2 regions of the Bacillus sp. FSL K6-0138 genome follow, and region 2 is predicted to be linked to the other one. Evidence: riboswitches for the same ligand, from Rfam matches in the RefSeq annotation. Region 2 holds a riboswitch; the other holds the start of a gene.
The links. Region 2 has a riboswitch for cyclic di-AMP ahead of MHB78_RS03195 (APC family permease). Riboswitches for the same ligand answer to the same signal wherever they lie in the genome.

Region 1: it holds a riboswitch for cyclic di-AMP, as region 2 does, so the genes downstream of both, kdpA (potassium-transporting ATPase subunit KdpA) here and MHB78_RS03195 (APC family permease) in region 2, are expected to answer to the same signal.

What each region holds. Positions count from the first base shown of each region.
Region 1 is NZ_CP150286.1:2,385,711-2,397,062, reverse strand. It holds gene kdpB (potassium-transporting ATPase subunit KdpB) at 1-1,772, opposite strand, end outside; gene kdpA (potassium-transporting ATPase subunit KdpA) at 1,784-3,451, opposite strand; cyclic di-AMP (ydaO/yuaA leader) riboswitch at 3,794-3,939, opposite strand; gene MHB78_RS12630 (aldo/keto reductase) at 4,365-5,345, opposite strand; gene sigZ (RNA polymerase sigma factor SigZ) at 5,478-6,008, shown strand; gene manA (mannose-6-phosphate isomerase, class I) at 6,054-7,001, opposite strand; gene MHB78_RS12615 (fructose-specific PTS transporter subunit EIIC) at 7,018-8,958, opposite strand; gene MHB78_RS12610 (BglG family transcription antiterminator) at 9,092-11,041, opposite strand.
Region 2 is NZ_CP150286.1:597,894-609,245, reverse strand. It holds gene MHB78_RS03220 (GNAT family protein) at 1-228, shown strand, start outside; gene MHB78_RS03215 (hypothetical protein) at 298-549, shown strand; gene MHB78_RS03210 (SDR family NAD(P)-dependent oxidoreductase) at 611-1,444, opposite strand; gene MHB78_RS03205 (YafY family protein) at 1,555-2,523, shown strand; gene MHB78_RS03200 (pyruvate oxidase) at 2,566-4,287, opposite strand; gene MHB78_RS03195 (APC family permease) at 4,397-6,217, opposite strand; cyclic di-AMP (ydaO/yuaA leader) riboswitch at 6,320-6,466, opposite strand; gene MHB78_RS03190 (DNA topoisomerase III) at 6,907-9,090, opposite strand; gene MHB78_RS03185 (Lrp/AsnC family transcriptional regulator) at 9,154-9,588, opposite strand; gene MHB78_RS03180 (carboxymuconolactone decarboxylase family protein) at 9,706-10,116, shown strand; gene MHB78_RS03175 (DUF3817 domain-containing protein) at 10,190-10,486, shown strand; gene MHB78_RS03170 (LCP family protein) at 10,510-11,352, opposite strand, start outside.

The DNA of each region.
Region 1 (11,352 bases), 1.8 Mb from region 2:
TCATTTGCGATGCTGAACGTTGTAAGAGCACCGCGAGTCATAAGCAACTGTTTTCCGATCGACACCACTTCAATGATTTTCGTCGGGTTGGAATCCAAATCGACCATGTTCGCCGCTTCTTTGGCCGCCGTTGTCCCGCTGTTCATGGCCAGCCCCACATCAGCTTGGGCCAGCGCCGGGGCATCGTTCGTGCCGTCTCCTGTCATGGCGACCAGCTTACCTTCCTCTTGTTCGCGTTTGATCACGTTGATTTTGTCTTCCGGTTTGCTTTCCGCGATAAAATCATCCACGCCGGCCTCTTTGGCAATCGTAGCCGCCGTTAATGGATTATCACCCGTACACATCACCGTTTTGATGCCCATTCTCCGAAGTTCTTCAAAGCGTTCTCTCATCCCCGGTTTTACGGTGTCTTTCAAATAAATTAAACCGTAGATTTTATTGTCTGCCGCAACGGCCAGAGGTGTTCCGCCTTCTTTTGCAATTCGCCCGCTTTCCCTGTCAAGGTCCGGCGGGATGTTTCCTCCGTTTGTTTCAACCCACTTTTTCACGGCATCGACGGCGCCTTTACGGACCTTTCTGCCATTCGTCAAATCAACGCCGCTCATTCTTGTTTCCGCCTTAAATTCGATCCATTCTCCTTCAGCCGCCGGGTCGTATTCGATGGCCCGTTTTTTGGCGAGGTCGATGACGGACCGGCCTTCAGGCGTTTCATCGTGAATAGAGCTGATCGCCGCGTATTCACCGACGGATTGGAGCGTTTCATCACCGACTGGCACAAATTCGCTTGCCATCCGGTTTCCAAATGTGATCGTTCCGGTTTTATCAAGAATAATCGTATTAATATCGCCTGCCGCCTCGACGGCTTTTCCCGACATGGCAAGTACGTTAAAGCGGGTCACTCGATCCATGCCTGCAATGCCGATCGCCGACAAGAGACCTCCGATTGTCGTAGGAATCAGGCAGACCAGCAAAGCGATCAGGACCGCCGGATCGATTTGAAACCCAAGATAGCCGGTAAAAAACGGGAGTGTAACGACGACGATGAGAAAGATGATCGTTAAGCTTGTCAAAACCGTATTCAAGGCGATTTCATTCGGCGTTTTTTGCCTTTCCGCTCCTTCAACAAGGGCAATCATCTGATCCAAAAACGTTTCTCCTGGTTCGCTTGTAATTTTTACTTTAATCGAATCGCTGACAACACGGGTTCCTCCCGTAACAGAGCTGAAATCGCCCCCCGCCTCTTTTATGACCGGCGCTGATTCGCCGGTAATCGCCGATTCGTCGACTGAAGCGAGACCCGCGATCACTTCGCCGTCGCTCGGGATCATTTCTCCCTGGGAGACGATGACGATGTCGCCCTTGCGAAGATCGGAAGATGAAACTTTTTCTATATTCCCGTTAACTACTTGATTGGCCCATATTCCCTTCTTCGTCTGTTTTAAAGAATCGGCCTGCGCCTTTCCTCTCCCTTCAGCCAGAGCTTCGGCGAAGTTGGCGAACAAAACCGTGAACAGTAAAATGACGGAGACCGCCGCATTAAACCAGACGGGCGCCATGCTCCCGAAAAATTGCGGGAATACGGAAATTAAAACCGAGATAAAAAAGCCTATCTCAACGACAAACATAATCGGATTTCGAATCATGATGCGCGGATCCAATTTCAAAACAGCGTCTTTAAGCGCCTCTTTTACAATCGTTTTATTAAGGGTTTTATTCGTTTTCCGAACCGAATCCGCTCCGTGCTGCCGTTCGGCATTGCTGAAATCGTTCACTGTAAGCCCTCCTATAAAGTTAAAAATTCTGCGGCAGGTCCCAAAACCAGCACAGGGAAAAAGGTTAATGCCCCGACAATCAGAATCACCGTGACGAAAATACCGCCAAATATACCCGAATCGGTCCGGAACGTACCGATGGTGTCAGGGACCGTTCTTTTTTCAAGCAAAGATCCGGCGACTGCCAAAAGCGTAACAATTGAAATATAGCGGCCGATGAACATCACAATCCCTGTTGACATATTCCAGAACGCTGTTCCATCTTTCAGCCCTTCAAAACCCGATCCGTTGTTTGCCGCTGAGGACGTAAATTCGTACAAAATTTGGCTGATCCCGTGAAAACCGGGATTCGAGATGGCTTCCCGTCCCATTGGGGTATAGAGGGCAAGTGCAGACGCCCCTAAAATCAACAGCGGCTGAATCAGCAACGTGACAGCCAATAGCTTCATTTCTTTGCCTTCAATTTTTTTGCCTAAAAATTCAGGTGTTCTTCCAACCATTAAACCAGACAAGAACACGGCGATCATCGCATACAGCAGCATGTTCATAAATCCGGCTCCGAATCCGCCGAAGACGGTGTTCAGCATCATATTGGCCATGGCCAGCAATCCTGTCAGAGGCATCAGGCTGTCGTGCATGGCATTGACCGCACCCGTTTCACTTGCCGTTGTCACCATGGCATACAAGGATGAATACCAGGTTCCGAAGCGGACCTCTTTTCCTTCCAGACTGCCGGCTTCATGCTGAATTCCCATTTCATTGATTGCCGGGTTCCCGTTGGATTCCGCCATAAAAGCTGCACCCATTATGAATAAAAAGAGAAGTCCCGCCGAGATAAAGAGAATGCGCCCCTGTTTTGGGTTTCCGACCATTTTCCCATACGTAAACGGCAGTGAAACGGTGATAAGCAGCATTAATAACATTTGCAGCGCATTGCTCCACCCATTTGGATTTTCAAATGGGTGTGCAGAGTTTGCTCCGAAATATCCCCCGCCGTTGTTTCCCAGCTCTTTTATGGATAAAAAGGATGCAACGGGTCCGCGTAAAATCGTTTGGTCCCCTCCTTCCAGCGTTTTTGCCACTACAGATGCATCAACTGTTTGCGGAACGCCGAGACCGACAAAAACAAGGGACATGACCGCTGCAACCGGAAGCAGAATCCGGGTAATACAGCGGACCAGATCAACATAAAAGTTTCCGAGCGGTTTTCCGGCGAGGCCCCGAATCATGGCAATTGCCGCGGCCAACGCAGTGGCAGGCGCCGTAAACATTAAAAAGATAATCGCAAACATTTGCGAAAACAGGGAAAGACCGATTTCGCCGCTGTAGTGCTGCAAATTCGTATTGGTCATAAAACTGATTGCCGTATTAAACGCAAGCGAAGGACTCATTCCGCTGACATTCGTCGGGTTTAACGGCAATATTCCTTGCAGCCGAAAGACCGCATAAACAATCAAGATCATGACCGCGTTTGTTAATACTAAGGAAACCGCGTATTTCTTCCAAGATTGATTTTCCGTTTTCACACCGCCAATTCGGTAAAATAACCGTTCAGCCGGGAGAAACAGCCTGTCGATTTTGGATGGGCCGTAATCAAATGCTTTAGCAATGTAAAGACCCATTGGTTTAGCTGACAAAAGTGCAATCAATACGATGACGCATATTGAAATAAACAAAATCATTTCTTCAACCCCCACTTGTGTTTACTAAAACTTTTCCGGATGAAGCAAGGCGTATGTCAAATAGGTAAACAGCGCGATAACTGCAGCTATCAATAGAATCATTGCGCTTCTCCTTTCACGGTTATTTTTTTGGTTGGTGACCGATTGTATGTTCAGCCCATTTGGCCAATAAAAGAATCATTGATACCAAAGCGGCAAAGATGACCAGCATCAAAAAATCCAACACGTACATCACCCCCTTTGTTTTCTGTAAAACGGCATGAAAAAAAGCCGCAAGAGAACAAACCTCTTACGGCTTTTTTTAGGGCACAGTTAAGAAACCGTGCTTTCCGCACGTATTTGGGTTCTCTTTAAACGCTTGCGAGGTTAGCTGTCGGATTCAGGTGCAAAGAGTCACCTTACCTTTAAAAAAGGATTCACCCCAAGTGGCAGTACCACAAAAATGGTTCCCCCGCTTCCAAACTGGAATTCAGCGGTTACGATAATTGGAAATTTTATTCAGATTTTTGATGAGATTTATATTACTCTCGTTAAATTGAACTGTAAAGTTTGATAAAACATTAAAAATGATGAAATGAGATGATTTTGAGTGATTTTTAACTTCATATATCCTATTTACTTTCTGTATCTCTGTTTTTCTTTCTGTTTCACAAAAATCATTTGACATCTCTTCCAGCATTTTAATTTATTAAAAAAATAAAAATGAAACGAGAAATGCTCAATCGTCTTGTCATGAAGTGAATCTTGCAAAAATTTTCAGCCTTAAACAGTCAGGATCGGAAGTGATCAAGAAACTGTAGCAGTCTGAAATCCAGGAATGAGCCGGCCGGCGATCGGGATGTCTCTCGGCGGCACAGCTCATTTTTCTGATGTTTGAAAGATTTACTGAAATAACTTTTCGTCAATACGTCTACCAGGCATATACCTCAGGTGTTTCCCCTCCAGGTCCGGGAAAAATGTCATTCAGCTCGCTGAGCACGTCTTCTTCCAGACTGATTTCGACCGCTCTGATCGCATCCCGCAGCTGTTCTACGGTTCTTGGCCCGATAATCGGTGCGGTGAGCGCCGGATTTGTAAGCACCCATGCCAACGCAACATTGGCTTCTTTCTCCCCCAGCTCCTTGCATAAAGCCGAAAATCTGTCAAGCTGTGTTCGATGCTTTTCGATTAAATCCGCCCTTTGGGACGTTCGGGTTCCGGCGTGCTTTTTTAGCGCACGGCCTCCGAGAAGCCCTCCTGCAAGCGGGCTCCATGCCACTACGCCAAGGCCGAGATCCCGGGCAGCCGGCAGCACTTCCATTTCCGCCGTCCGCTCTAATAAACTATACTTATGCTGCTCTGTGACAAGCCCCATGAAATTGCGTCTCGCGGCTGCTGCCTGTGCTTTGACCAAATGCCAGCCTGCAAAGTTGCTTGAGCCGATGTAGTCGACGTTGCCTGATCGAACCTGGCCCTCGAATGCTTCCCATATTTCATCCCACGGGGTCCGCCGGTCGATATGATGCATTTGATACAGTTCGATATGGTCGGTCTGCAGCCGCTTCAGAGATCCTTCCAGGTGGCGTCTGATTTTGTAAAGAGACAGGCCTCTTGTATCGTTCGGTCCGTCGTTTGAATCAGATATCGGTTCATACACTTTCGTCGCCAGGACGACTTTTTCGCGGCGCTGCCCCCCTTGGGCAAACCATTTTCCGATGAGGCTTTCCGTCAATCCGGCATTTTCACCCCAGCCGTAGATATTGGCGGTATCAAAAAACTGTATGCCGCTATCGAGCGCTTCGTCCATGATGCGGAATGCTGTCTTTTCATCTGTATCCACTCCAAAGTTCATCGTCCCCAGGCACAAACGGCTGACGCGCAATCCCGTTCTTCCTAAAAAAGTATATTTCATGACAATCCTCTCCTTATACAATGTTTTGTAAGCAGTGAAGCAAATGATTCAACAACTTCCCGGCTTCCTGTTACGATAAAGAAGACGAAGCAAATGTAAAACGGACGCAAAATGCAGCAGAAGGATATTGAAGTGAATGTAGAAGATCTATGGAATAGATATCATGAGCCGTTAAAAACATTTATCGCGCTTAGAGTCAAAGACCAATCGGCAGTTGATGATTTAGTGCAAATCGTATTTATGAAAGTTCAAATTCATCTCTCGAATGTAAAGAATGTACAAAACATCCGCGCTTGGATCTACAAGGTTGCCCGAAATACGATCATCGATTTTTACCGTACGGATAAATCGATTGAACAGCTTCCAGAGCAAATTGAATTAAGCGGTGACACCGAAGAGGAAAACTATACAAAAGAAGCGGCTGCTTGTATTCGCTCCTCGATCAAAAGGCTGCCGGAAAAGTATCGGGAGGCGCTCGAACTGACAGAAATCCAGGGGCTGTCGCAAAAGGAATTGTGCGAAAAGACGGGGATGTCTTATTCAGGGGCGAAATCAAGGGTGCAGCGCGGGCGCGAAAAATTAAAGCAGCTGATGACGGGATGCTACCATATTGAATCAGATCGATACGGAAATATTATCGATTTTCGGATGTTGAAAGAATAGCTTGCGTACAAAACCGGTTCCTCGTACGAAGGAACCGGTTTCATTTTACAGGCTTGATACAATGCATTCGGCATGCCCGCTAATCTCGAACTCGCCGAAGCCGTCGGGCAGCAAGATGTGATCTCCTTTTTTCAATGAATATTCATGTCCGCTTGAGGTGATGCCCCCTTCCCCTTTGATGACGCTGACAAGCAGGAACGGTTTTTCCTGTTTTAAGCGGGCTGCTCCTTTTACCTCCCACTTTTTCACTGAAAAATAGGGACACTCGATAAATGAGGTGACGCAGAGGTCATCCGTTTGTTCTTGGCGGATTTCCGGCTGATGTTCCGTAAATGGAACGTCTATCACTTCTATGCTTTTTTCAAGATGCAGCTCGCGCAGATTTCCCTCCGCATCTTTTCTGTCATAATCGTATAATCTGTACGTTGTATCAGAATTTTGCTGCGTCTCTAAAATCTGTATGCCTTCACCGATCGCATGAACCGTTCCGCTTGGTACATGGAAGAAATCTCCCGGCTTTACCTTCACGCGCCGCAAAAGCCGGTTCCATTCTTTAAGCTCGATCATGGAGATCAGTTCTTCTTTTGATGTTGCATGGTGTCCGTAAACGATTTCGGCATCTTCTTTGCAATCGATGACATACCAGCATTCCGTTTTGCCGAGTTCGCCGTTTTCTCTTTTTCGTGCAAACTCATCATTTGGGTGTACTTGAACGGATAAGTCTTGGTTGGCGTCTAATATTTTGGTTAGGAGAGGAAAGCGGTCCCCCTCTGCATGGCCGAATAAATGCCGGTGTTTTTCCCACAATTCCGTAAGTGTAAGCCCTTTATACATTCCGTTTTGAACAACGCTTTGCCCGTTTTGATGTGCGGCAAAAGCCCAGCACTCCCCTGTCCGATCCGATGGAATGTCATAGCCGAAAGAAGCCAATGCCGTACCTCCCCAGATTCTTTCCTTGAAAACGGGTGCAAAAAATAATGGTTCAGTCTTCATTTCGTTTCACCTGACCTTATATGATTTCCTCAAGCAGCTTGTATGCTTCCTCTTTTGTCCGGACGGATAATAATGTTTCCCTGTACCTGTCATCCATCAGTTTGCGGGACAGCATTTGCAGGAGTTTTAAATGATCATTTCCTTCGCTTTCTTTCGGAACGGCGATCATAAAAATGAGTTTCGCCTTTGTGCCGTCGAGGCTTTTCCAATCGACTCCCGCCCGTTTGATTCCAAATGCGACGCTTGGTTTTAACACTGCATCGGATTTCCCGTGCGGAATCGCAATATTCATTCCGATTGCCGTTGTGCTCTCCTGTTCACGGCTCAGGATTGCTTGTTTGAATTCGCTTTCTGACTTGAGCGCACCTGCCCGGGACAATTGCTGAATCATTTCATCAATAATGTCGTCGCGCGTTATGCCGGATAGCTGAGGTTCGATCAGGTCAAAACTGGTGATGTCCGTCAGCTTGTTGATACGCGTTTTCTCCGGCTGCCTGTTTTCCGCCGGCACGTCTTGCTGCAAATCTTCTTTTGCCGCTGCGGCTTCCTCCAGCTCCTGCTGCTGCGCTTGGGTGACGTCTTTTTTCAGGATGTTGACTAAAATCGCAGTGACAAACGATCCGGCAATTACGGCAACAAAGAACATCGGAACATGATCGACAGCCCCCAGCACAGCAACGATCGGGCCGCCGTGTGCGACTCTGTCTCCGACGTTTCCGATCATGGCGATGACCGATCCTGTCATGGCGCCCACCATAATGCTCGGGATCACGCGCAACGGATCTTGCGCCGCAAATGGGATGGCGCCTTCTGTAATGCCGAAGAGCCCCATCGTGAATGATGCTTTCCCCATTTCTCTTTCAGCCGTTTGAAATTTTCTTTTTCCTATAAATGTGGCGATTCCGAGCCCGATCGGCGGTATACAAATTGCTGCGGCAATCGGTCCCATAATTTCGTAGTTTCCTTCTGCAATCATGGCTGAACCGAACATGAACGCCACTTTGTTGACAGGTCCGCCCATATCGAATGAAATCATCGCTCCTAAAATCAATGCCAGAATAATCGAGCTCGATCCTTGCATACCAGAAAGCCAAACCGTCAATGATTCAAACACGTGCGCGACAGGAGCGCCGATCAAAAATACAAACGCTAATCCGACAATAAGCGAGGCCAGTACCGGGATAATAATGATCGGCATGATCGGCTGTATTGCTTTTGGAACCTTTAATCTTTTGATTCCCAGCGCCGCATACCCTGCCAAAAATCCGGCGATAATCCCGCCGAGGAAACCGGCGCCGCTCGCGCTGCCGTAAAAGCTTCCCGTCGCCGCAATGTATCCGCCGATCATGCCGGGAACAAGGCCGGGCTTATCGGCGATGCTGTACGCGATATATCCGGCTAAGACCGGGATCATGAACGTGAATGAAGCGCTTCCAATCTGTTCAATCGTCTTCCAGAATGAAGCGTCCGGAATCACCAAGCCTTTTGGCGTTTTTTCGCCCCCGAGCGTGAGCGCAAGTGCGATTAATAATCCGCCGACGACAATGAACGGAACCATGAACGAAACGCCGTTCATTAAATGACGGTAAATCGGGTTTTGTTTTTTCGCCTGATGGCCGGCTTTTGCCGATTGTGAACTGGATTGATAGACGGGGATATCTCCGTGCAAAGCTTTTTGAATTAATTCTTCCGGTTTGCGGATTCCGTCCTGTACCCCGACAGACAGCACCTTTTTTCCCGTAAACCGGTCTTTGTTTACCGAGCGGTCGGCAGCGATAATGATAGCGTCTGCTTCCTGAATGTCCTGTTCGGTCAGTTCATTTTCGACGCCGATCCCGCCCTGGGTTTCCACTTTCATTTTTACGCCCAATCTGTCGGCTGCTTTTTGCAAATTTTCTGCCGCCATATACGTATGAGCGATCCCGTTCGGGCATGATGTAACCGCTAACAGTTTCATGTTAAATCCTCCTATTCGCAAGTCTTGTGTCTACTATATATCAAAATCTTAAAATCAAAAGTCTGGTTTTTTACCGCAACTTCCGGAAAAATCGGCTTTTTTCTATAAAAAAGCAAGGAACTGATCCTTGCTTTTAATAGTCCAAATATGATAGAAATTTCATAACATTTGTTTCCTTCGTCAATTTTTGAACAAACGCCGGCTGCTCGCTTAAAAAAGACAGTTCGTGAAACAATTGCCTCGTCATGTCGCGGTCCTCGTGTTTTACCGCGAGCATGAAAACGAGCGATACCTTTTCGTTTCCCCAATCAAGCGGTTCTTTTAAAGTTGCAATGGCAATTGCCGATTTTTTAATGAATTTGGAATTGGCGTGGGGAATGGCAATGCCTCCCCCGATGGACGTGGCCGACATTTTTTCCCTTACCACGGCGTGGAGAGCATAATCCTTTTCGACATAGCCTTTCTGATACAACGCCATCGCCAATGTTTCGATTAATTTGTAGCGGTGTTCTGCATCCTGTTGTAAAAACACTAAAAAAGGAGTCGTATTATTCAGCATCGTAAACGTTTTTTGCTTGTTGCGGGACGGCTGATCAAGCTGATCCATAAAAATGCCCAGCTTTTTCTCATCCGCCGGCTCCAACAGCGGCGATACAACGACGTGCGGAACCTTTACCGCTTCTAGTGATACAGTTGAAATGACAAGCTCTACATCCTCGTGATTTGCCAGGTAGTCCGCCACATCCGCTTTTGCAATGCAATCCAGCACAGCGATTTGATGGAATGCCAGTTCAATCTTCGTCCGCAGCAATTGTGACATTCCGATTCCCATATGACAGACGATGATCGCCTTCTTTTGCGTCCGGCTGCCGCAGTTCATCCGTTCGCTCGCCGCTTGAAAATGCAGGGTGAGGTACGCCGCTTCCTCTTCGGGTATCGAAAGCTGAAATGATTGATTAATATCTTCCAAGACGTCCACCACGGTATGAAACATATAAGGGTACATCTTTTTAATGTCGTGAAGCATTGGATTTGATACAGAAAGGTCATAATTCAGCCGGTTCAACACGGTATTTAAATGGATGCTGAGCCCCTCGATCAATCCCGCATCTTTGCGGAAATCAATCATCTTCAGCTTGGAGACGCGGTCAACCAAATGATCGAGAACATCGCTCAGCAAAGGATTTTTTACGCTTTCCTCCTCATCTTGCCATAACGGATAGCGCACTTTTCCGCCTAATATATGCAATGTTAAATATACGACTTCTTCTTCGGGAAATTGGACGGCGAAAACGCGCTCAAGCTTTTTCAAAAATGCGGATGCCCATTGATATTCTTTTTTCTTTTGAACTAGCGCCATCTCTTCCCGGGAAATCGATATCGGCTGTTTCATTTTCATGCGGCGGATCATCAGCAGCGTGTGCAACAATAAGCTTTCGAACGTTTCGTCTGTGAAACGCAAAGAATGACGCTTTTGCAGTGCTGAGATTTCATTTGTCACAAATTTCACTTCATGGCTTAAAAATTGTTTTTTCATGAATTCGCTGGCAAACTCTTGATTTTCTATCAAATCTGATATTCTGGCCAGCGCTTTTCGTTTGTTTTTTTCGTTTCCTTCGATCATCAGGCCGATCCGCTGCTTTGAAATGAGCGTTAAGTGAAAGTCCTTCAGCCATTCTTTTATCATATCCAAATCCCGTTTGATGACGGACTTGTTTAAAAAATGCTGCGCTGCGATTTCTTTCACTGTTACCGGCTTTGCATTCATGAGCAAGCGATAGGCAATCTCAAGTACCCTTTCTTCATCGGTTTGTACCTTCGGCCGCTGCTTTAGGCACAGCTTACGGCTTAACCGCATCTTTTCGTGTTCTTCTATCTTTAAAGAAACGCCTGCTCCCGGTTTCCGGATGAGCTCGGCATCGGAATGTTCGGTTAAAAACTCTTCAATCGCTTTTAAATCATTGCGGATCGTTTTTTCAGAACACTTTGCCCGGTCTGCAATATCCCGCACTAATAAATAGTCCTCAGGTTCAGATATCAACAGATATAAAATGTCTTTTTGCCTTGTATTCATTGGTTTCACCTGTTTCTTCTATCCTTCCTGTGAGGTTCGCTTTATAGTATAAGTATACTACAAGAGAAACCGTTTACATTATACAGCGGAAGAAAAGAAATAAAAATCTAGTTTTTTACCGAAGCTTCCGGAAAAACTGATTTTATTAGGAATCTAGGACTAGAAATTTCTATACGACCAAAAAAAGCGGTGTGCAGCCACACCCCCTTTAGAAATCCGGCTCCAAGCCGCCGGATTTTGGTTGTTGAATAGCTTTTATCCCTGCCCCGCATAGCGGAATGCCGATTTTTTCGTCATAATCAAAAAAGAACCGTCAATGT
Region 2 (11,352 bases):
ACGGATGCATGCCGCGCGCTGATCGATCAGCTGTTCAACGAGTATGAATTAAACCGGATCGAAATCAGGGCGGCTGTAAAAAATGTCAAAAGCCGGGCCATCCCTGAAAGACTCGGCTTTACGAAAGAAGGCTGCCTCAGACAATGCGAGTGGCTTCACGACCATTTTGCCGACCATATCGTCTACGGGCTTCTGCGTGAAGAATATGCCGCCCAAAGAAAGAGTTAAGGATTTGTCACACGCATTTTCCGCCTCAATCTGGTATGATAGATATCAAAAAATATGGAGTTTTTGGCTATGAAAATTTTACTATTGTTTTATCTATGGATCATTCCGCTTATTGTCGGATTAATCTTTTTTGTTATCACCCAAAAGACAAGCTTTCAAAAAAGATTTTATCCGGCTTACACGATGATCGGCCTGGCCGCCCTCGTATTTGCCGTCTGCTACTTGATCGGACAGCCTTATCTCGGCAATTTTTTCGGCGGCACGATGCTGTTCGGAACGGTTCTTCCGTTCATGGCCGCGGGGATGAAGAAGAAGAAATGATCCAATCCGTCATAAATATAAGCCTGACTTCCGAGCGTTGCGGAAGCAGGCTTTTTTGATGTTACAGTTCAAACGGCGGGATTCTTCTGCCGTCTATATCCGTAAAATCGTACTCTTCCGCCAAATCGCCGGCTCTCAGCACTTTGCCGCTTTTCTCTAAAATATTCGGGTCGCCGGCCAGACAGACGGCGGCCCGCCCGACATAATAAGGCGTTTCCGTCCGCTTTAATTCCTCGATTTCGTGCCAGTGCGCCTCATCTGTATGAAACTCCCGAAGGACAAGCTCCGTTCTCATAAAACCCGGGGACAGCCCCAAAACGGCGATGCCGTCCCGCTTAAGTTCTGAAGAGAGACCGTACGCCATCCGGTTCAGTGCATTCTTAGCCAAGTCATAGTAAAAATTCCCGATATACTTGTCCCTGTCCCAAAACGTTGTATGAATGATCACGCCCGCACCATTCAGGCGAAACAGCGGAATTGCATAATAATTGGTCATGAGCTGGGCGCGGACACCGGCTGTAAACATATTGTCCCAGTGCCCCGGAGGCTGCTCCCAAAAAGGCTTTGATTCAATTTTCCGCTCATTACCGCCCCATACGTTGTTGACGAGGATATCGAGGCGCCCTTGTTCAGTCCTGATTCTGTCGATGAGATGCTTCGTTTCTTGATCATTCGTATGGTCGCACACCGCCCCAATCGCTTTTCCCCCTGCTGCTTTGATTTGCGACACGGTATCATCGACAGAGCCCGGCCACCCATTTGTCGTGTTTCCTTTCGCGCTTCGTCCGCTGACATATACCGTGGCCCCGGCCTTTCCCAATTCCTCGGCAATCGCCCGGCCCGCTCCCCTGGATGCTCCCGTTACAAGCGCAATTTTTCCTTTTAAACTTTCCATTGATTTCATCCCTTTCTCGATGTTTGATTCCCAGTATATCCGTTTAATCTTGACACCTTTTGTCATGTTTTATTTAATGAAAGAAATAAAACATGAGAAGGTGATCTTTAGTGAGAGGAGACCGGCTGATGTCGATCGTTTTGCTGTTGCAGTCCTACGGGCGGATATCAGCGAAAGCGCTGGCTGAACAGCTTGAAGTATCGGAACGTACGATTCACAGGGATATGGAGGCGCTGAGCGGTGCTGGAATCCCCGTTTATGCGGAGCGCGGAAAAAATGGCGGATGGCGGCTGATGGAGGACTATCAAACGAAGCTGACCGGTTTAAAAGAACAGGAAATCCGCTCGCTTTTCATTTCTCCTTCTACGCAATTGCTGGAAGATTTGGGACTCGCCAGGCCTTCGCGCGAAGCGCGGACGAAATTAATGGCCTCCCTCCCTCCCGCTTACAGGGAACAGGCGAAAGAAGTATGGCGCCGGATTCACATTGATACTAGCACTTGGCGAAACCAAACAGAGAAAATCGCCGCTTTCGCCGTTCTTCAAGAGGCCATCTGGAAGGAAAACAAGCTCCGGATCACCTATGAACGGGCAGACGGAAAAACGAACACCCGGATTGTGTGTCCGCTCGGTTTGGCTGCGAAAGGGCATGTCTGGTATCTCATCGCATCACACGGCGAAAACATCAGAAACTACAGAGCTTCACGCATCCACTCTGCACAATCGCTTGACGAAACGTTTACAAGGCCTGACGATTTCAATCTTGCACAGTATTGGGAAGCGTCGACGAAATCGTTCATCGACAATCTGCCGGCATACGAAGTGCGCGCATTAGCCGCACCGTCCATTTTTCCGAGACTGATGTTTACGGGACGATTCGTAAAAATCGCCCAAAAAGAGGCTGCCGGGGAAGATGGCTGGATTCCGGTTACGTTTTCCTTCAATGCAGAGAAAGAGGCGCTGGAGTATTTGCTCGGGTTTGCCGATCAGATCAAAGTGCTGGAACCCCGCGAAATGCGCCAAGCTCTTTTAAAAGCCGCAAAGGCTGCGGTCGATTTTTACAGACGGGAGTACGATTGAAAAACATCACCCCCTTTTGGAACAGAGGTGATGTTTTCAATGCTAAAACAGCCTTCGCAAGCTTTTCTTTAACGGAGGCAAATCGAGTTCTTGCTTCTCAAAGAATTTTTTCATCATATATTTGCTGAAGTTTGCCGCCTGCGTGTAAGAGATTTTTCCCGGCAGCGGCGGTTCGTCTTCGATGGCCACATCGATGACGGCCGGTTTTTGCGACGCAAATGCGTTTTTCAGCGCAGGAATGAGCTCTTCGTGTTTTTTCACGCTGAAGCCTTTTCCTCCGCACGCTTCCGCAAATGCAGCATAATCGACATTTTCAAGCTTTGTGGCGTATTCAATATGGCCTTTTTCCTGCTGTTCATATTGAATCATGCCCAAGTTTTGATTATTTAAGATAACGACGACAATCGGGAGACCGTATTTGACCGCGGTCGGAAAATCGTGCATAGACATGCTGAAGCCGCCGTCTCCGCACACGGCCACCACCTGGCGTTCGGGATATGACAGCTTGGCGGCAATTGCTCCAGGCAGACCGCAGCCCATCGTACCGAGCCAGCTTGAAATGATAAAATCCTGATTGGTCATGTCAAAATGGCGGGCCATCCATACTGTTACATTTCCGACGTCAACAGACAAAACTGCATCGTCCGCAGCCGCATCCTGAAGCCTTGCGATCACTTGCTGCGGCTTGAGCGGGGAAGTCGCCCGCTGTTCGTCCTTTTCAACATGGTACCGCCACTTTTTCATATGATCCGTACAGCTCTCCAAAAACGAACGGTTTGCTTTCCGTTCAATGGTCTTTGTCAGCTCTGCCAAGCCTGTTTTAGCGTCGCAGACGAGCCCTGCGGTGACCGGATAGCGCTTCCCGATTTTCACAGGATCGTTATCAAGCTGAATCGCAGGCGTATCTTCCGGGAGGTACTCCCGGTAAGGAAACGACGTCGCAAGCATGATCAACAAATCGCATTCTTCCATTGCCTCATAAGCGGGCTTTGTGCCGATATGACCGAGATTTCCGAGAACATGAGGATGGCGGTCGGGAACGGCGCCTTTCGCCGGAAGCGTAATAACGATCGGCGCTGCCGCTTTATCGGCAAATTCCAAAAGCTCCTCCTTCGCCGTTTTCATTCCTCTTCCCGCCAAAATCACCGGTTTTTTCGCTTCGTTGATCAGTTGGGCGCACTGCAAAAGCTGGCTTTTTTTCGGATGCAGCCCGCCTTCGATATAAAGCGCCGACGTATAGGCCGGCTTCCGCTTGATTTTTTCCGCAAACAGGTCGTCCGATACGGTGAGGACGGCGACCCCTTTTTGGCTGTAAGCTTCCCGGAGCGCCTGATTTAAAAGGTCGGGGAGCGCCTCGGCCGAATGCACCTGCTGATTAAAAACGGACACATCCTCAAACATTCTTTCGAGACCGATTTCCTGGAACGCATCCCTGCCGATTTGGCTTGAAGCTACCTGTCCCGCAATGGCGAGCACAGGAACGCCGTCGGCTTTTGCATCATACAGCCCGTTGAGCAGATGAACGGCTCCCGGACCTGCAATTGAAAGGCATACGCCGATTTTGCCCGTCAATTTTGCTTGAGCGGATGCGACAAGGGCTGCTGTTTCCTCGTGGCGCACCTGAATAAAGCGGAGGCTGTTTCGCTCATGCCGCAATTCGTTGATGAATTCGTTGATGCTGTCTCCCGGCATGCCGTAAATATGATCGATATTCCATTCTTCCAGCAGTTCTGCTGCTATTTTTCCTGCGGTTTTGTTTGCCATGTCACGTCCCCCTTTTTCTGTCTGGTTACCACCTCCCTTTTCCGTTCAAACGTTCTGCGGCATATTGCAGGCAAAAAAAGCTTGCAGAGACTCAGGCTCTGCAAGCTTTTTACTTTTTAAAATGGTATGGGAGCGTGGCGATGACAATGTCTTTTTTCCACAGCAGCCTCAAGCGCAGCAAAAATGCTGACTGATTGTGAAGAATGTTGTGCCAGCTTTTTTTCGGAATGAACTGCGGAACGAGAACCATGACGGAATAGTTGTAGCTCGCCGCTTTCGCTTCCACGGTTTCCAGGAATTTTTCCAAAGGATGAATTAAGCTTCGGTATGAGGAGTATAGAGTAACGAGTCTGACGCCGTTTTGCAGCTCCTCCCATTTTTTCTCAATCTTTTTCTCTTCTTCTTTATCAAACGATACGTGAACCGCGATGACCTGGTCTGACAACGTTTTGGCGTATTGGATCGACTTTTCGACGACGTGGGTCACGCCGGCGACAGGGACGATGACGACGTTCCCTTCGATCGGCTCCAAAGGCTTGCCTGTCATTCTAAGCTGTTCGCCGACGGCATCATAGTGCCTTTTGACCGCATAGAAGATCCAGATGACGATCGGCATGAAGACAACGATCGGCCATACAACCTGAAACTTCGTGATAAACAGAATGAGCAAAACAACTGCAGAGATCGCCGTGCCTGTTGCATTAATGATCATTTTCAATACCCAGCCTTCCGGCTTTTGTCTGATCCATTTCAAGCACATACCCGTTTGAGAAAGCGTAAACGGGATGAACACGCCGACCGCGTATAACGGAATTAAATGTTCTGTCTGTCCGTTAAACAAAAGAATCAGCAAAATCGAAGCAAAGCCGAGAAAGATGATTCCGTTTGAATAGCCTAAGCGGTCTCCTCTAACCGTAAACATTCTCGGCATGTATTTATCCCGGGCCAGGTTAAACGCAAGCTGCGGGAAGGCTGAAAATCCGGTGTTGGCAGCCAATACTAAAATCATCGATGTCGTTCCCTGAATGAAATAGTATAGGAATGAACGCCCGAACGTTTCCGATGCGATCTGGGATACGACCGTTTCTTCGCTTTTCGGCATGATGCCGTAGCCGAAGGCGAGCACCGTAATTCCCGAAAACAGAACGGCAAGCAGGATTCCCATCATCAAAAGCGTGTTCGCGGCATTTTTCGGCGCCGGATCCCTGAAAGCCGGGATCGCGTTTGAGATCGCCTCAACCCCGGTCAAAGCTGAACAGCCTGATGAAAAAGCCTTGAGCAGCAAAAACAGGGACAGTCCGGCGACAGGCGTCCCGATTGCCGCATGCTCCGCCGGTTCAATTTGTCCGGTCATCAATTTAAAAATGCCCGCTCCGATGAGAATCAAGAGAGCCGCGACAAACAAGTAAACCGGATAGGCCAAAATCGAGGCCGATTCCGTTAATCCGCGCAAATTTAATATCATGATGAATAGAACAAGGACGACCGCGATGATCAGGTGGTACGGATGCAAAGACGGAATCGCCGATGTGATGGCATCTGTTCCCGCCGACACGCTGACCGCTACCGTCAGAATGTAATCGACGAGCAGTGACCCGCCTGCGACAAGCCCCGGATTTACTCCAAGGTTTTCCCTTGAAACGACATACGCCCCTCCACCATGCGGATAAGAAAATATGATCTGCCGGTAGGAAAGGATCAAAGCCGTCAAAAGAATCAAGACGCCCACCGCTATCGGCAATGAATACCATAATGCAGCAGTGCTGACGGCAGCCAAAACGATCAAAATTTGCTCTGTACCGTAAGCGACAGAAGACAAGGCATCAGATGACAATAAAGCAAGAGCCTTCGTCTTTGTGATCTTTTGTCCTGTCAGTTCTTTTGATTTCAATGGTTTACCGATTAAAAAGCGCTTTATTGTACTGTACATGATTTTGACTTCTCCTTTTTGCTGTTAATTTCCATATTTTTTCCGCACAAAAAAGCACAGAGGCAAACAGCCCCTGCGGAATCGGATTTTATTCCCAGGTGATTTCCCTCTCTCCTAACGCTTACGAGGTTAGCTGACGGATTCGGGCTCATGAGAGTTTGCCTTACCTTAAAAGGATTCACCCCACAAGGCAATAATATGCCTCAAAATGGTTCCCCCGCTCTGATTCAGATTAAGCGATTTTAATTATTCGTTTTATAGAGAGATCATACTCCCGTTTATGTCTGTTGTAAATACTTTTTTAGCATAAAAAAGCGTTTCTTTTGACGGGATTTTACGACATTATCCGATTGTTTGAAAAAGGGGACGCCTCTGTTTTCCCATTTGTCATGCAATGGAATTATTCTTTGAAACAGGAAGGATGTCATGGCAGCGTATAAGCGGCAAAATATACGTAAAGCGGGGACTGAGTATGAAAGTCATCCTGCAAAATATCGACTATTTTTCAACCTTTCTCCTGACCGTTTTTTCTCATTCAAATTTGTTGAGGAAATCAGAAACAAAAAAGAATGATCTTCATTTTGATTTTTTTGTCCGTCAGCGTGTATTTTCTGATTGAAACGTTTCTTTTTATTCGCATTATACTTGATTAATATAGCAAAAACCTGCCGATTGGCAGGTTTTTGAAGTTATTGGTCAAGTTTCAGCTTCTTGAGCTGTTCGGCGAGCGCGTTGTTAATCGGTTCATCTTTGTTTTGTTTTTTCATGTAGGCATGTACGTCGCGTTTTGACGCTTTTGAGTTTTTGTCGTTTGCTCTGCGTTTTTCAAAAACGGACAGCTTCTCGCGGTGGCCGCAGACGCAGGCGAAGGTTTGGCCCTCCCCGTGGCCGCGCAGCTCCATGCGCTTGTGGCAGACTGGGCAGCGGGCGTTCGTCTGTTTGGCGACCGTTTTCCGGTGGCCGCATTCCCTGTCCTGGCAGACAAGCATCGTACCGCGCTTTCCGTTGACTTTCAGCATCAGCTTGCCGCAGTCCGGACAGTGTGTGCCCGTGATATTGTCGTGCTTGAATGTTTGATTGCTGCTTTTGATTTCCTTGATCGTCTGCTTCGTGTATTCTTTCATTTCCTTGATGAAAGCGGAAGACTTCAGCTTGCCTTTTGCGATTCCTGACAGCTTCTGCTCCCATTCGGCGGTCAGCGCCGGAGATTTTAAGTCTGACGGGACAAGCTCAAGAAGCTGTTTGCCTTTTGAGGTAATGAAAATCTCTTTTCCCTTTTTCTCGATCAAAAACGTATTGAACAGCTTTTCAATAATGTCGGCGCGGGTTGCGACCGTTCCGAGGCCGCCCGTCTCACCAAGGGTTTTGACGAGGTTTTTTTCCTCACCCTGCATAAATGCAGCAGGGTTTTCCATCGCGGACAATAGCGTTCCTTCATTGAAGCGGGCCGGCGGTTTCGTTTCCCCCTTTGTCTCCGTCAATGAGCGGACGGAGAGCGCATCGCCCTTTGCGAGCTTTGGAAGGGTCTGGTCCTTTTCTTCCTCATCATCGTCTTCATCAAAATAGTCATAGACGGCTTTCCAGCCTTGGGACTGAACGGTTTTCCCTTTTGCGGTAAACGTTTCGCCTCCGATTTCGGCAATGACCTTTGTTTCTTCATATTCAAACGGCGGCATCAGTACCGCAAGAAAACGCTTCGCGATCAGGTCGTACAGCTTTCTCTCTTTATCGCTTAAAGCGCCGAGCGCAAGCGGCTCTTCCGTCGGAATGATCGCGTGGTGATCCGATACCTTTGCATCGTTGACAAAGCTTTTGTTCGCTTTTATGCCGCGATGCAAAATCCGGGTGACATGCTGGGCGTACGGCTTGACCTGCATCCCTTCCAGGCGGTCTTTTAACGTCGGGACGATGTCTTGCGAAAGAAATCTTGAATCCGTCCGCGGATACGTGACCAGCTTGTGCTGTTCGTAAAGCTTTTGCAGGACGGACAGCGTTTCCTTCGCGGAAAAGCCGAAGCGTTTGTGGGCATCCCTTTGCAGCTCTGTTAAATCATAAAGGCCCGGTGCAAAGCTCTTTTTCGCCGTTTTTTTCAGATCGGCGATCACGGCTTGTTTGCCTCGGAGAGCTCGTGCAAGCTGCGATGTAACAGATGCGTTGAATGTCCGGCTCTGCTTCGTTTTTTTGTCCTGCCAAGACAGCGTCATGCCGTCAACAGCGGCGCGCAGGCCGTAGTAAGGAACCGGCTTAAAGTTTTTGATGTCTTCCTCTCGTTTGGCGATCATCGCCAATGTCGGCGTCTGCACGCGGCCGCAGGAAAGCTGTGCGTTGAATTTCGTCGTCAGCGCCCTTGTCGCGTTAATGCCGACGATCCAGTCCGCTTCCGCGCGCGCCACCGCAGAATGGTAGAGGTTTTCAAATTCTTTGCCGTTCTTTAAGTTTTTAAATCCGTCTTTAATCGCTTTATCTGTGACGGATGAAATCCATAAGCGTTTCAAAGGTTTCGTGACCTTTGCCTTGTCGATGATCCAGCGGGCGACAAGCTCGCCTTCACGTCCGGCGTCTGTAGCAATCACGATATCTTTGACATCTTTTCTGACAAGCTGCGATTTGACCGCCTGGAATTGCTTTCCCGTCTTTTTAATGACGACGAGCTTTAAAGGCTCAGGGATGATCGGCAGGTCTTCAAGGCGCCATGATTGATACTCTTTTCCATAGCCTTCCGGATCCGCCAATGTGACCAAATGGCCGAGCGCCCATGTCACGATATAGCGGTCTCCTTCAAGGTATCCGTTTCCTTTTTTATGACACTTCAGGACGCGGGCCAAATCCCGGCCGACTGAAGGTTTTTCTGCTAAAACGACTGTTTTTGCCAAGTCCATCACTTCACTTTCTTATTCATCCATCCTTTTATTATAACAGATGACAAGGGTTCGTCTCTAACGTTCGAAATCCTTCGTTTTGATTTCTGAAAAAATGACATGCGTTACAGTCTGGGCATAAGGCGATGTTCGATTGATAAACGCTTCAACCTCTTCAAGATTTTCGGCGTTTATTTTCAGCATATAGCATGCCGCCCCTGCGATCCGGTAGCAAAATTCGATATTCGGAAGGCGTTCAATATACGCTTTAAACCTTTCGTATTCCCCGTTTTTCACTGTCGCCTCAATGATGCAGGAGACGGGGAGGCCGATTTTCTGATAATCGATGTCCAATGTGTATTGCTTAATGACGCCGAACGCTTCAAGCCGCCTCACCCTCTCGGTCACAGACGGAGCGGAGAGATTGATCTTGCGGCCGAGCTCTCTCATCGACAAACGGCTGTCTTTCTTTAATTCTTCTATAATTTTAAAATCGAGCTCATCTATATTCATTTGCAACGAACTGCTCCTTTTTTCGTTTCGTTTTTTAAATATTTATAGATCTATCTTTACAAACGAAATTCCTATTTTCGCATCATTTAGATACTATTATGGAGAGGTGATCAGAATATGACAAGAATTAACCCTTCTGCAAAAGGAGAGACTCCGTTTCAGCGGCTGCTCGGGCATTCCGATTCCATTCTGTCAGCATGGACGGCTTTGGCAGACGAGCTTGCCGGGGACGGTTTGTTATCAAAAGAGCTGAAGGAGCAGGTGCGCAGAGTGCTTGCCCAGGGGAACGGCTGCGAATATTGCAAAGCGAAAGGAAAACCCGAGGCTTCAAATCTTGAAAAAACAAGTCTTGCGATGGGCTTTGCAGAAGTATTTCTATCAGAGAGAGACCGGGTCGGAGACAGCCAGTTTAAGGTGTTGAAAGAGATGTTTTCCGACGAAGAGATCTCAGAGCTTATAGCATTTATCTGCTTTACGACGGCACAGCAATATTTCGGGGCCTTAATGAAAATTCCGGCCGAAAAATAAGCGCCTGCCTGTTCTATTTGTCCTTTTTTGGTCTATATTATAGAGGTAAAGATTGGACAAAAGGAGGTATTTCATGCTGCAAACGCCGATTGGCCGCCTTCGAGCGATGGGGTTTATCGAGGGCATGTCACTGCTTTTCCTGCTTTTTGTCGCTATGCCTCTGAAATATTGGGCGGGCTATCCGATGGCCGTCACGATTGCAGGCTCGCTTCACGGCGGATTTTTCATCCTTTACCTCATGGTCCTGTTGTATGCGACATTTGCCGTGAAGTGGTCGCTGAAATGGCCTGCCGCTGGTCTTGTCGCCGCATTTGTTCCGTTCGGGAACTTTCTGTACGACCGGGGCCTAAAAATGTATGATCAAAAATAAGATCCGCCGTGTTATTCGGCGGATCACTCGTCAAGAAATTGCTGCAGTGCTTCTTTATTTTTTTCAAGATCCAAATCCAATACCGCGCCGTATGTCGGGACCGTTTTATTCGTAAACGACCCGTCAACAGGCAGCCTAAAGCTTTTCGTTTCCTTTGTGTCTCCCAACAAGAAATCTTTACCGACTGAAAAGATGACGCCGTTTGGAAGGTTTGTTTCAACATACGGGTCGACAAGGCCCAAGATCTTCGGTAACCGCGCGATATTTCCGATATTCACCGCTTCTTTTTCTAGTTTTCCAAATACTTCCTGCTGTCTTCTCACCCGTCCAAAATCGCTCTCCCTGTCATGCCTGAAACGGACATATCCGAGCAGTTTGTCGCCGTGCAGAACCTGCTTGCCGGGCTCCAGTGTCATGCCGATTCCGTATGACATCTTTTTCGGTACATTGACTTCAATGCCGTCAGGGGCCACCGCATCGACAATTTTGGCAAACCCTTTAAAATCGAGGACGGCGTAGTAGTTGATATTCAACCCGAAGTTTTCCTTAAGTGTTTTGCGGACAAGCTCAGGGCCGCCGAATGCATATGCTGCATTGATCTTTTGCTTGGGATGCCCCGGTATATCGACATAGCTGTCCCTCATGATCGAGATCAATTTAGGCTGTTTTTGTTTTTTATCATAATGAATGACCATCATCGAATCCGATCTTGAATGCTCTTCCCCTCTGGAATCGATTCCGAGCACGAGAACGTTCACTTCGTCCAAATCCGAGCCTTCACCGTTGAACTCGAACTGACCGTCATTTTTAAAGCTTCCGTCAGACTCTGCTAAACCTTGTTGGTATTCGTAGATGCTGTATCCCGT